Regions from separate parts of the Paenibacillus sp. FSL R5-0908 genome, predicted to be linked through region 2. Evidence: riboswitches for the same ligand, from Rfam matches in the RefSeq annotation. Region 2 holds a riboswitch; each other region holds the start of a gene.
What was found. A riboswitch is a leader RNA that binds a small molecule or an ion and turns the genes downstream of it on or off. The one in region 2 is predicted to bind cobalamin.
Positions count from the first base shown of each region.

Region 1: another riboswitch for cobalamin. It lies ahead of MKZ09_RS04495 (S-layer homology domain-containing protein); the one in region 2 lies ahead of MKZ09_RS05170 (DUF4430 domain-containing protein).
Region 3: another riboswitch for cobalamin. It lies ahead of metE (5-methyltetrahydropteroyltriglutamate--homocysteine S-methyltransferase); the one in region 2 lies ahead of MKZ09_RS05170 (DUF4430 domain-containing protein).

Region 1 is NZ_JBBOUV010000001.1:986,813-991,372, forward strand. Features, by position in the region: gene MKZ09_RS04490 (cellulase family glycosylhydrolase) at 1-1,651, opposite strand, end outside; cobalamin riboswitch at 1,994-2,194, shown strand; gene MKZ09_RS04495 (S-layer homology domain-containing protein) at 2,359-4,560, shown strand, end outside.
Region 2 is NZ_JBBOUV010000001.1:1,155,770-1,160,329, reverse strand. Features, by position in the region: gene MKZ09_RS05170 (DUF4430 domain-containing protein) at 1-1,752, opposite strand, end outside; cobalamin riboswitch at 1,923-2,125, opposite strand; gene MKZ09_RS05165 (GAP1-N2 domain-containing protein) at 2,253-4,560, opposite strand, start outside.
Region 3 is NZ_JBBOUV010000001.1:5,374,574-5,379,133, reverse strand. Features, by position in the region: gene MKZ09_RS24490 (FtsX-like permease family protein) at 1-233, shown strand, start outside; gene MKZ09_RS24485 (DedA family protein) at 251-874, shown strand; gene MKZ09_RS24480 (undecaprenyl-diphosphate phosphatase) at 925-1,785, shown strand; cobalamin riboswitch at 1,885-2,090, shown strand; gene metE (5-methyltetrahydropteroyltriglutamate--homocysteine S-methyltransferase) at 2,246-4,549, shown strand.

The DNA of each region.
Region 1 (4,560 bases), 170 kb from region 2:
AGTGGAACTTCAGGATAACCTCGCCGTCTTTAACATCTTTAAAGAACGCGGGAAGCAGCTTGATTTCTTTAGTGTTATAAGAAGGTGAGAAGGTATTGCCGAATTCCTTAAATGGAGTCCAGTCCTGCGGACCTGCATTGCCACCAGCGGTATATACAGCTTCCATTGTGGCAAGCTGGTTACCATTAAAGGTGGTCGGAATGGCAAAGGATTCAGTCGTGCCTTTTGCATCGCTTAATTTAGCTGTGTCATACACAATGACCTTAAGTCTCCACGCAACACCCTTGTTGAATTTCAGAGTCAGCACGGCATTTTCACCGTATTTTTGGGAAGCTGTGAGCTTTTTGAGTTGACTGGCTTTGAGGATGAGCTCCTCACCATTTAAGGTGTAATCTTTACCTTTGGTCAGATATTTTCCGTTGGCACTAATGGTGGTTAGCTTATTGCCGTTCAGGTTTAGCTTAACCTTGGTATCTTTGATTTGTGCCCCTTTTTTTAGGTAGACCAAATCGCTTTCGGTGCTGGAGGAACGCTCCTTCAGACCAGACATTAATACATTGTGGAGTTCAGGGTCAGACCACTTATAAGTTTTACGGTTGAAATGCTGCCCGTTATCCCAGAGCATGGAAGTCATTTTCTTTTCTTTCAAATAATAAGTCAGATACTCGAAGAATTTAAGCTTCTCGCCCTGTTCAATCACACCCGTGTCTTTATCGAAACCTAATAAACCAAATTCGCCGACGATGACAGGGATGCCTTTAGCTACAAATGTATTGTAAACGTTATCAAAAGTTTGAGTGATATCGTTTTTTGTATCTTTTTCAAACGTGGTGTAGCCGGCAATGTTCACACTAAAAGGCCAGAAGCCATAGAAGTGAACGGTCGCAATAATATTTGGATCGTTCAGAGCCGTAATCGTCTTATAGAGATGATCCATTCTTGTTTGCGTAGGTGAAGACTCTAATGAAGGTAATACAAGTGGGCGGAGGTCGTTTTTCCCACCGGATTTCCGCACGATTTGATAGAAGGAGTTATTAAGTTCAGTAAGCATTTGCTCCATTTTTGCTTCGTCTGTGCTTCCACCATCGGTGAACCGAGGTTCATTTATGCTCTCGAACATCAGCTTATCGGATTTGTCCTTGAAGCGATCGGCAATTTGAGTCCAAGCTGCATTATAACGTGCCAGCGTTTCATCGTGTTTTTCTTCCATATGGCTTACCCATAGCCAGGAATCGTGATGGACATTAATCATGACATAAAGCTTGGCGTCCAGTGCCCAGCCGACAACTTCTTCCACACGGTCGAGGTAGGCCTTTTCTAGGGTATAGTCTGGTGCCGCACCCATGTGAGTATCCCAGGTCACAGGAATCCGAATGCTTTTATAGCCTTGAGCGGCGATCTTTTTAATAAGATCTTGGGTCACACGTGGATTGCCCCAGGAGGTTTCATCCTCACCTGTAGCATCTAAAGTATTGCCAAGGTTCCATCCGGGCTGCATTTCGTCTACATAGGATTGGATCTTACTCTTTGGCGCTGCCTTAGCTTGTTGCTCGTCCTTAGTTGCAGCTGCGGCCATGGATGAGAACAGAGAGAGCAGAAGAGCGGTGACAAGTGTCAATGATAAGAAGGATTTCTGGATTCGCGTAGTCATTGAATTCTCCTTTGTGAGATAATTTAGGATGCTTGGACCTGGCTTTGACGCTGTACTTGGTGGTTAGATGAACATAAACACCTCCATTTTTTATTTTGTAAACGCTTTCTTAATATACCCTAACATAGAATACACTTAGCGAGTACCTTACTAATTTGTGGTAAATTCATATAAGAATTAGTGATTTAAACTGATTTCCCCCACAGTTGGATAAAGAAATTATTTAAATAACCCCTAGTCGTAGAAATTGGTTATTCAATAGGATTATCTCTAGCTGCCCGTTATACAAAAAAGAAATATAACATGACAAAAGCATATATATTAGTTATGATGAAGCATGAAAATTTAAAATTAGAAATAGGTGCCAACTATGATAGTTGCGGAAGTACAATCATAGATTGGTTAAATGGAAAGCGGGTGTGAATCCCGCGCGGTCCCGCCGCTGTGAAAGAGGAGTCCTTGCAAAATGCCACTGGGAAACTGGGAAGGCAGCAAGGGTGATGATACTTGAGCCAGAATATCTGCCTTTTTCTGTTACACCATCAAACTCTACGATCGATAGAGAGGTGCTTGAATAGTGTTGGCCAGCGATTATTGTGGTTCACTATCTTAACCTCTTGACGTTTATGTTGAGTGGTTTTTTTGTGGTTATAAGAAAAGTTTATTCTGTTTTTTATCATAGGTATGAAGGGAAGGGTTATGGAAAAATGAAGAAAAATAAGTTTTTAGCGTGGTTACTAATTGTAGCTGTATTTATTACGACATTCTCTACAAGTGTAATCCCGGCTCAAGCAGATGGAGCAAGCTCTACCCTTAAAGGGTATGTATCTGTATCCGTAGAGAAATTCTCCTTAGGCCAAGGGTATATTAAGGAACCTATTAAAGTTCCGATTTATGAAGGCGATAATGGCGCATCTTTAATAACACGTGCGCTAGGTGATGGGAATTATAGATATTTAGGAAATATAGATAGTGGTTTTTATTTATCAGAAGTTAAAGATAGTGGCAGAAGTGAAGTCAATATTCCACAATATATTTTAGATATGATTTCAGCCGATGGGAAAACAGTCGGCACTAAAGCAGACCCAGAGTGGTTAAGTCAGTTTGACTATACCTCCATGTCGGGTTGGATGTATGCAGTAAATAATGTGTTTCCTCCGTTTGGGATGACCGATTATAAGCCTCAAGACGGTGACATCATTCGAACTCAGTTCACCACTTATGGTTATGGTTCTGATCTTGGCGGCTGGGGGGAAATCCCAGTTCAACTTGCCAATAAGGATGCTTTAACTGCAGAAATCGCCGAGATTAACAGTGCCCCTAATAAAGAAACTATTTTGGACAGACCAGTAGTGCAATCGGCAGTTTATCAAGCCTATTCCGTGCTCGAAAACATGGCAAGCTCTCAAATAAGTGTAGATCATGCGCTTGTCGGTCTTAACAATGCATTAGACATAGAACCCCCTGTTATTACAGTAAGTGGCATACAAGATAAACAGGAAGTATCCAATAAAGAAATAAGCTTCAAAGTAGCTGTCACAGACAATGTATATAGTGACATTACTCCAGAAGTGAAGCTGAATGGAGTTACTTTATCACCTGCAAATGGGGAGTACAAAGCTACTCTGAATTCAGGCAGTAATGCAATTACTGTAACGGCTCTTGACGGAGCTGGAAACAAAACAAATGTAACTTATCAGGTTACTTACAAACTGGAAACTACAGTTGCCGTCAAACAACAGTTAGATAAAAACCTTGCTTATATTTTAAATACTGTAAAGAATCCAACGTTCGGAACAGGTAGCGGAGAATGGTCAATCCTTTCTTTGGCTCGGGCGAACTATACAGTACCTAACGGTTATTACGATCTTTATTACAACAATGTAGCAACGAAAATAGCATCAACCATTAAAACGGATGGAAAACTCGACGCCAATAAAAGCACAGAGAATTCCAGAGCAATATTAGGACTTACCTCTATCGGAAAAGATATCACAAATGTTGCGGGATATGATCTGAGAAAAGCACTGGCTGATTATCAATATATCCAGAAGCAAGGCAATAATGGTCCGATTTTTGCTCTGATCGCGTTAGATAGCCATAACTATGAGATTCCTGTAGTTGATGGAGTTACAGAACAGACCACAAGAGAAAAACTAGTTCAGTACATTTTAGATAAAGAGGTTAAAAAAGGTACAGCAGAGGCCGGTGGCTGGGCATTAGGCGTAACCAAAGCCGATGTCGATATGACTGCGATGGCAATGCAAGCTCTTGCACCTTATTATGCAACCCGTGATGATGTAAAAGCTGCCGTGGATCGGGCCATTCAATGGCTGTCCGATAACCAAAACAATCAAGGCGGATTTACAAGCTGGGGAAGCACTAGCAGCGAAAGTATCTCACAGGTAATTGTAGCCTTAACTGGTGTAGGCATAGATCCGCACACGGACACTAGATTTGTTAAAAGTGGAAATTCGCTTATTGATGCACTGCTTAGCTTTGCTGCACCTGAGGGTGGATTTAAGCATATCCTCACAGGCAAAGTAGACAATATGGCAACGGACCAAGGTACGTATGCTCTTGTGTCCTATGATCGTCTGATCAATCATAGCAACCGTCTCTTTGATATGAATGATGTGCAATTAGAACAACCTACTACTGTAGTAGCCAAACAACAATTAAATAAAAGCCTTGCCTATATTCTAAATACTGTAAAGAATCCAACGTTTGGAACAGGCAGTGGAGAATGGTCAATCCTTTCTTTGGCTCGGGCGAACTATACAGTACCTAACGGTTATTACGATCTTTATTACAACAATGTAGCAACGAAAATAGCATCAACCATTAAAGAGGATGGAAAACTCGACGCCAATAAAAGCACAGAGAATTCCAGAGCGATTCTAGGGCTT
Region 2 (4,560 bases):
TTTGGTGATATCTACTTTAAAATCATCGGTAGACCCTAGTTGTTGCAACGCTTCAAGGGCATTGGAGGCTTTCAAAGTCCCCTCACTAATCAACCCTTCCGGGCCTTCAACGGTTAGCGAAGCTGTTACATTCTTAGAAATCACTTTTAGAGCTTTTGTATATTTAGCAATCGTTGGGGCTTTGCCTTCACGGTAGCCAGTTACAGTCAGTGTATAGTCACCTGCGGGCACATTTCCTGAGAATACGGCCTCACCTTTAGCATTCGTCGTTACCGTCTGAGCTCCAATTTGGACCTGAACACCCGCAGCTTTTGCAGTTACAGGAGAGGAAGTGTTCGTAGCAGCGTCCCATTTCCACGTCTTACTAGTTACAGTGACGGTAAAAGAATCGCCCTCTTTAAGATTTGCTTTGGAAAGCGTAACGGAATCCACAAGCTTAGTGTCATCTCCGGCATAATAAACCAGTACCTGATCTGAATCTTTAAGTACAAAATCACTCATACCTACATCGGGATTCATCCATTTTCCGTCACGCGATACAACATACATCCATCCGTCATAACCACCAAAGCTTCCAGCAACAATATTTCCGATGCCAGTCACATAATTGCCCGAAGGATTCGTGATCGGCAAGTTCGTTTGAAGCGCCAGCTTCTCTAACGCTCCAAGTGCGTTGCCAGCATAGGCGTACCCTTGTGCCAACGTGGCCTGTGGCCCCTCAATCGTTACAGGAGCGTAGATTAGTGAGCTCTGAATGGAGGACTTGGAAAAATCGTATAGCTTATTGTTGCTTCCTTTATACAGCAAATTATAGGCAACCAGCGCCTGAAGCCCTTGCTCTGTCGCCAGAACATTACTGCTTCCACCACGGCTATGGGTGAAGCTACCATCAGCTAGACGATAGCTGAGCAGGTTCTCCATTAGATCCACTTTGTTTTTGGTGTATTCTAATCCACTAGGATCAACTCCAAAGGATGTGAGTCCAAGGATTGCTTGTGCGCTACTTTCAGCACTGTCACCGTAACCCCCATGGCTATCTTGAGCTGCGGATAACCAGGCTACGGCTTGTAGCCCTGCTAAGTAGGCTTCGGGATTATTTTTATGTGCCGCCAGAGCCGTCAAGGTTATCGCTGTCATATCAGGCTCACTTGTGCCTGAGGTTAGTGCAAAGCCCCCATCTGGATTTTGTTTGGAGAGAATCTCCGTAAGGAGCTTATCCGCCGTCCATTTCGCGTCACTTGGGATATTATATTTACCAGAATCCAGCGCAAGTAAAGCATATACCGGATTATTAAGCGTCTGTTCACTGAGCTTGCTGTTATTATAAATTTTCTCAATCAGATTATAGCCAGGAGTCGTTCCGTTACCAGCAAAGCTAGTAGGATCTGCACCAATCGCTCTCACTGCGAGCACGATTCGAGCATAATCGGTTACATTGGCGAAATTTCCAGCTGCATCCTTTACTTTTTTCTCAAGCTCTGAATGGTAACTGGCTGGCAGCTTATATCCTGCTTGCGCTAATCCAATAGCTTGCCAATCCGATTGCACGCCACCTTTCAAGAGATATTCTGCAGCCGCATAAGTCGCATCCGCAACATTAATCCGCTCCGCAGCAGTTGCTTCCAGACCGGAGCCAGCGCTCGCTTCTGCAAATATTTGTCCTGCCGGAGCAAGAGATGTTCCTAGAATTGAAATGACCATGAATAAGGCCAGCCCAAGTGCTACAAACTTGGAAGACATGATTTTCTTCATTGTTTAACCTCTTTCTGTATAAGAATGGGTACTGCTGGGAATAAGACGCATAACATAAAGACCGCCCCTTTAGAGGGCGGTCAGGGAAGATTACAAATCGAGGCTGAGGCGCTTGCTTCCTGCCAACAGTCCATCTGTATATGTTCCACATTCTTACCCCACGAAGAATAGAAACGCTCACGAAAAAGGCAGGTCTCCTGGCTGATGCTTCATCGCTGTTCTTCACCTTCCCACCCTACCTTAGGGGCAGTGGCTTATAGAAGAAAAACTCCGCACATACAGTGGCGGGACCGCGCCGGACTCTTGCACCGGACTTCCCTTTTAAGCAGACGACTAGATTGATAGAGTCTGCACCTTTTCCAGTATGTAGTATCTTATTTTGACATCCATAATCATATCTATTAATACATAGCATGTCTATAGAAAAGCTTAGTATGGGCAGCAAAAAAATGAACAGCATTACGCCACCTGCCGGTAGGTATTGCTGTTCAGAAAGCTTGTTATTCTGCTGTTCCTTCCGGACTTGCAGTTGGGGAAGGTTCAGCACTTGAATCAGAAGCTGGTGGAATATTAGGATCGGGATCTACGATCAATGTAAATCTTCCGGCTTTGATCATACTTTTCTCTAAAATTGTCGCTCCAGGCTCCAATGTAACCTCAACCTGATAGGAAGATTGTTCCCCTTCAGTCACAGCTGTTGCGGAAGGCAACCCAGTGCTATCCTCAGCATCAGAGGAAGGCGTAGGAGACGGAGATACATCAGCTACAGCATTAGTAGCATCTGCACCTTCTGCTGTTCCTCCAGTAGTGCCAGCGGCATCTGACTCGTCATCGGCGTTTCTCTCATCCGTCCCATCCGTTGACGGCACTGGACAAGTCCCATTCGTAGCAGCGACCTTAAAGCTTTTATCTATCTCTGTAGACGAAGACATTAAACTAATCTCAGTCGGTTGAAACTGCACACAGTCATCTGCACTTGCGAAGGTGAACACCAATATGCTGCTCCCCTTATCTCCTTCGCCGCTCTGATCCTTCAAGTATACTGAAGCCGGAGGCAGCACATTGCCTGCACTCTGAACAGGGGTCGGCTCAGGGCTTGTTCCCGGCAGAGCCGTCTTCGTATCATCCGGACGCAGCATACTGAATACGATAATTGCAATAATCACCAGAATACCCGTAATGGAGCCGGAGATTAAGAGTCGAAATCGGCTGCGGCTGATCCAGCGCGCCAGCGGGGAAGCCAGTTGGGAGCGGGCTTCATTGTACACATTTTGCAGAGCAGGCCGAGCTGCCGCGACATAGTTCTTTCGGAATTCCCGATTCTTGAACGCTTCACGATCACTGCTCAGGAAATACTTCAGAATCGCCTTACGGTAACCCGGTTGCAGCTTTTTATTCGAAACCTTAAATAAAGAATTTCCTTGCGACCAAGCAAAAAACCGATAGATGATTTCTTTGTCGGAACCGGCTTTACGCTTTAACAGCTCCAGAAGCGCATCGTAATCCAGCGGACCCCCTTCACGCTGAGTTGTATAGTAAAAGGCTAGCGGAAGCCGTTCAAAGGGTTCCAGAACACGTGCCTCTTTTAGCAAACGACGACCCAGTAGCTGCACATCGTCTAGTTCCTGCGGAGACAATCCTGTAAAAATCTCTTCATTTGGCTTCTCTTCACCAAACCAGCGGTAAGCTGCACGCAGCGCATTCTCTTTCTGCTTGCTAATCCTATCCAGTGGCGGCTGCCAATCGACAACATTACCATATCGTAAAAAAACTACCTCCAGAAGCTCCTCCTGCGTCATATCAGAAAGCGATAAGCGGTTCAGTAAGAATCTATCTGCTGAAGCAGCAAGATCCTGCATTAGGGAGAGTGCCTTAGGAGCAACTCCTGTTCCTTTACGGCGATCTTTTTCTGCCTTATCTACAATTTCATGAATTTCCGCCACAGAAGCCACCGGATCATGCTCCAGCTGGAGCTTTTCTAGCAAATAATCCTTCACAGCATTTTGAGCAAAAGACTGCTCTAACGCCACAGGCAGGAACCGCCCCCAATGGAGCACAAAGCTCAGAATATCCGCAGATCTGGACGCCGCAGCTAGTCTTGATTCCATATAAGGCTCAAGTAGCTGCTTACGGAAATAAGTTTCAGACATCACGCGCTGGAAGTAAGCTGCACTTAACTCATCATTACTCTCAATGATCCCGTAAGCAGCACTCAAAATATCCTTGCGGCCCGCTTCCACACTATGAAGCATCCCATTGATGAAATAATCCACGATTCTTACCCTGTAATTGTGATCCTTAAGTACAAAATACTCTTTAAAGCATTCCATAATCGCTGGATCTGGCACATTTCTTTGCCGAATCAGATCAAATTCCCGGTCAAACCGTTCTAAGAAAATATCATTCAAGCGGATTCTAGAATGAATTGCACCGTCTGGCTTTAGGTATGAAAGCAAACCACTTAGCACCGCACTCTTGTTTTCCGTATATAAATGCTCGTTCCCTTGCTCAATCTCATAAAAGATAGCCAGCTCATTATAGAAAGAAAGAGATAGCTTGTGCTCAGGACTCTCTCCACGCAGAATCTGATCGGCGAAGCTTACGAAGTCGTTAATATCTCCTGGATTCAGCAGTAACAGCTTCCATACCAAATCAGCATAAGGCTGGCGGGACTCGCCAAAATCGACATTCCCCATCCGTCCGGAAGCCAAATCAAAGGTATAATCCTTCTCAATACTGCGGTCACCGGGACGAAGTGAACCTTTTTCCACAAAGCTAAGATGTATATATTTACGGCTTTGCGGTTCA
Region 3 (4,560 bases), 4.2 Mb from region 2:
ATAAAGAACTCAATCGAATAGTTACGATTCAACTCGCTTTGTTGTTTTTTGTGCCGGTCGGAATAGCTATTTTACACAGTGTGTTTGCTTTTATTGCCCTTCAACGGTTGTTCTACTTATCTATCGCAACGGAGACAGGCGCGGTGTTACTCGGATATTTAGCTGTTCAAGGACTATACTTCTTTTTTATTCGCAGCCGCTATTTACGCAACCTGAAGAAGAACTTGATATGAGAAATGGGGGTAACAAGATGCAAGCATGGATTACAGATTTTATGGAGCAGTTTGGTTACTTCGGTATTTTTCTGATGCTGGCCTTTGAAAATATATTTCCACCAATTCCTTCAGAAGTGATCCTGCCCTTTGGAGGATTTATGACGACTACGACGAGCTTAACGATCCCTGGTGTAATTATTGCTGCCACGGCTGGTTCACTACTGGGTGCAGTAATCCTCTATTATATTGGACGATTATTGGATGTGAGCCGGTTAGAGAAACTGGTTGAACGCTGGGGTGGCCTAATTCGGATCAGTAAAAAAGATATCCACAAGGCTGACGCCTGGTTTGATAAATATGGCTATTGGACTGTATTGTTTTGTCGGATGGTTCCGCTGGTCCGCAGTCTGATTTCGATTCCGGCGGGAATGTCGGGCATGAAATTTGGAGTGTTTATGATCTTCACAACGATTGGCACATTGGGATGGAATTTGCTGCTTGTGCTTATTGGCGCGGCTTTGGGCGAATCCTGGGAAGACATTGCCATGTACATGGATGTGTACTCCAATGTAGTCTATGTACTAATTGCTGGCGGATTAGTTATTATTGGGTTTCTGTACTTCCGCAAACGCAGCCGGAGAATGAACACTGAGGGCTAAGCGGGTGGAGGACTGATAATAGAAATGATTATTAAAAAGGAGGGAAACACATGGAGCTATTAACGATTATTAAAGCCATTATTTTGGGGCTTGTTGAAGGTTTAACCGAATTTGCTCCAGTATCCTCCACGGGTCATATGATTATTGTTGATGATATGTGGCTGAAATCACAGGCGTTATTTGGACAATATACGGCAAATACCTTCAAAGTAGTTATTCAACTGGGTTCAATATTAGCGGTTGTTGTGATTTTTAGAAATCGGTTCATTGATTTGTTAGGCTTAAAGCGTTTCAGCCGTAAGCAATTGGATCCTGTAACAGAGGAGCTACCGCAGATGGAGCAGGGCGGGCACCTCAAGCTGACTCAGGTTTTGGTAGGGTTAGTGCCTGCAGGTGTGTTAGGTGTTCTGTTTAATGATTATATTGATGAGCATTTATTCTCTACCTCAACGGTGTTAATTGGTCTAGTGATCGGGGCTATATTAATGATTATTGCGGATCTGTTTGGGCCAAAGAAGATCAGAACTGAGAGTGTAGATCAGATTACATACAAACAGGCACTTGGTGTAGGTCTTGTACAGTGTTTTTCGTTATGGCCTGGATTTTCACGCTCGGGCTCGACGATTTCTGGTGGCGTACTCCTCGGGATGAGCCATCGGGCCGCTGCTGATTTTACGTTTATTATGGCAGTACCCATCATGGCAGGTGCCAGTCTGTTGTCACTGATGAAAAACTGGCAATATTTCACCATGGACGCGTTGCCGTTTTTTATTGCTGGCTTTATTAGTGCCTTCCTATTTGCGCTGTTATCGATGCGTTTCTTCTTAAAACTGATCAATCGTATCAAGCTCTTACCGTTTGCTATATACCGTATAATTCTTGCTGCTGTAGTATATTTCGTATTTTTCTAAGTCCGTTATAAGGAATCGATATAACAGAAGCCCCAGTAATCTATTGCAGATTGCCGGGGCTTTCACGTATGATGACATCAGATTAAGACACTCAAATGATGAAAGATATCGGAGACAGGTGCTGACCGGAAAATAGTAATTCGGTAGGCTTAATAGGGAAATTCGGTTCGAAGCCGATGCGGTCCCGCCACTGTAACGGAAGAATCTCGAGCAACAGAGGTCACTGGCAATTTACTACTGCTGGGAAGACTGCTCAAGATGTTGACGCCGCTAGCCAGGAGACCTGCCTGTTTCAACAGCACTGCTTCACCTACGGAAGATAGGGAGGTGTTAGACGTTAACCATGGGTATATCATGGGCGTCTTTCCCTTTGACTTTTTTAGGGAAGGGCGCTCTTTTTTATAGGAAAGCAAGTAGCTTTGGAGTTTGAAATAAGAGATTGAAGAGGGAGTGTATCGAGATGACGAATAAAGTAAAAGTAAGCAATCTTGGATATCCGAGAATCGGAAAGAACCGCGAATGGAAAAAGACACTGGAAGCCTACTGGCAGGGGAAAATAAATGAGGAGCAATTCCGCTCCGAAATGGCAGCAATTCAGCTGCAGCATTTGAAGACCCAGCAAGAGGCAGGAATTGAGCTTATTCCGGTAAATGATTTTACATTTTATGATCATGTGTTGGATACGGCTGTTATGTTTGGAATTGTACCTCCACGGTACACGTATGATGGCGGCGACATCGGGCTTGATCTTTATTTTGCAATGGCCCGTGGTAATGCTGAGGCTACTGCCTGTGAGATGACCAAATGGTTCAATACGAACTATCACTATATCGTTCCAGAGATCGGCACACAAACACCACGCCTGACTGAAAATAAACCTCTAGCGGCTTATCGTTTTGCTAAATCGCAGGCAGGGATTGAAGGTAAACCGGTACTTTTAGGTCTGTATACCTTCCTTAAGCTGTCCAAAGGTTACGCAGCGGCAGATATCGCCAAGATTGCTGCACGTTTTGTTCCAGTCTATGTTCAACTGCTACAGGAACTGAAGCAAGAAGGGGTAAGCTGGGTACAAATCGATGAGCCAGCGATTGTTACAGGCATAAGTAAAGAAGAATTAACACTGCTTAACTCGATATACACAGAAATTGCCGGCTCCGTGCCGGGCTTGAATATTATTTTACAGACGTATTTTGAAGCTGCTGAACCGCTGGAGGCACTGCTAGAGTTGCCTGTTCAAGGCTTGGGTCTTGATTTTGTGCACGATGGTGGAGCGAATCTGGCTTCTATCGAACGTCTTGGCTGGCCGAAGGACAAATGGCTGGGTGCCGGAATTATTGATGGACGGAACATTTGGCGTTCCGATTTAGACGCTAAGCTGCAACTGGTAGAAAAGCTCAGCGTTCATGTGCCGCTTGATCGTCTTATTCTTCAGCCTTCTTGCAGTCTGCTGCATGTCCCAGTCACCGTTCAAGGTGAGGTGAAGCTGAAGGCGACAGTTAAGAATGCGTTAGCTTTTGCCGATGAGAAGCTTGCAGAGCTTAGTCTGCTCGGAGCAGCCCTCGCAGATAAAGGAGAAGCTTCTAAAGCAGCGCTGGCCGCTAGTCGTGAAGCTATTGCAGCATTCCGCGCACTACCTGAGCGTGGCCGTAAGGATGTGGCGGAGCAAGTGCTTGCACTTGCAGCTCTACCGGACCAACGCAGTCTGCCTTTTGCTGAGCGCTTAAAGGTGCAGCAAGAGAAATGGCAGCTTCCACTTCTGCCAACCACTACAATTGGTAGCTTCCCGCAGACAGTAGAAGTGCGTCAGGCGAGATTGAAATGGCGTAAAGGGGTCTGGAATCAGGAGCGTTATGATGGATTTGTTCGTGAGCAGATCGCGGATGCAATTACCTTCCAAGAAAAGCTAGGTCTGGATGTTCTGGTCCACGGTGAGTTCGAGCGTACAGATATGGTGGAGTTTTTCGGAGAAAAGCTGGATGGATACTTGTTTACTAGTAATGGCTGGGTTCAATCCTACGGTTCCCGTTGCGTTAAGCCACCGGTGATCTACGCGGATGTTGCATTTATACAGCCTATGACTGTAAAAGAAAGTGTCTATGCACAATCGTTGACGAAGCTTCCGGTTAAAGGAATGTTGACGGGCCCTGTAACGATCCTCAATTGGTCATTTGTACGTGATGATCTCAGCCGGGAAGAGGTGGCCAATCAAATTGCTCTTGCCCTTCGCCATGAAGTAAAAGCGCTGGAAGATGCAGGTATCGAAATGATTCAAGTGGATGAGCCGGCTATACGTGAAGGACTTCCGCTTAAGGCAGAAGACCGTGAGCATTACCTGAACTGGGCAGTGAAGTCGTTCCGCGTTGCTACGAACCATGTGAAGGCAACGACACAAATTCATACGCATATGTGCTATAGCGAATTCAATGACATGATCGATTCCATATCGGCTATGGATGCTGATGTAATCTCCATCGAGACTTCACGTAGCCATGGGGAGCTGATTATCAGCTTTGAGGAGCAGGACTATGATAAAGGAATCGGTCTTGGAGTGTATGACATCCATAGCCCGCGGGTTCCGGCTGTAGAAGAAATGACAGCGAATATCGATCGTGCGCTGCGGGTGCTGGATCCTGAACAGTTCTGGATTAATCCGGATTGCGGTCTGAAAACACGTGGCTGGCAGGAGACAGAGGATGCACTTCGTAACATGGTAAGAGCTGCGGCTATTGCGAGGGAAAAGTCAGGGGTTATTGCTTCTAAATAGACATAAATAAA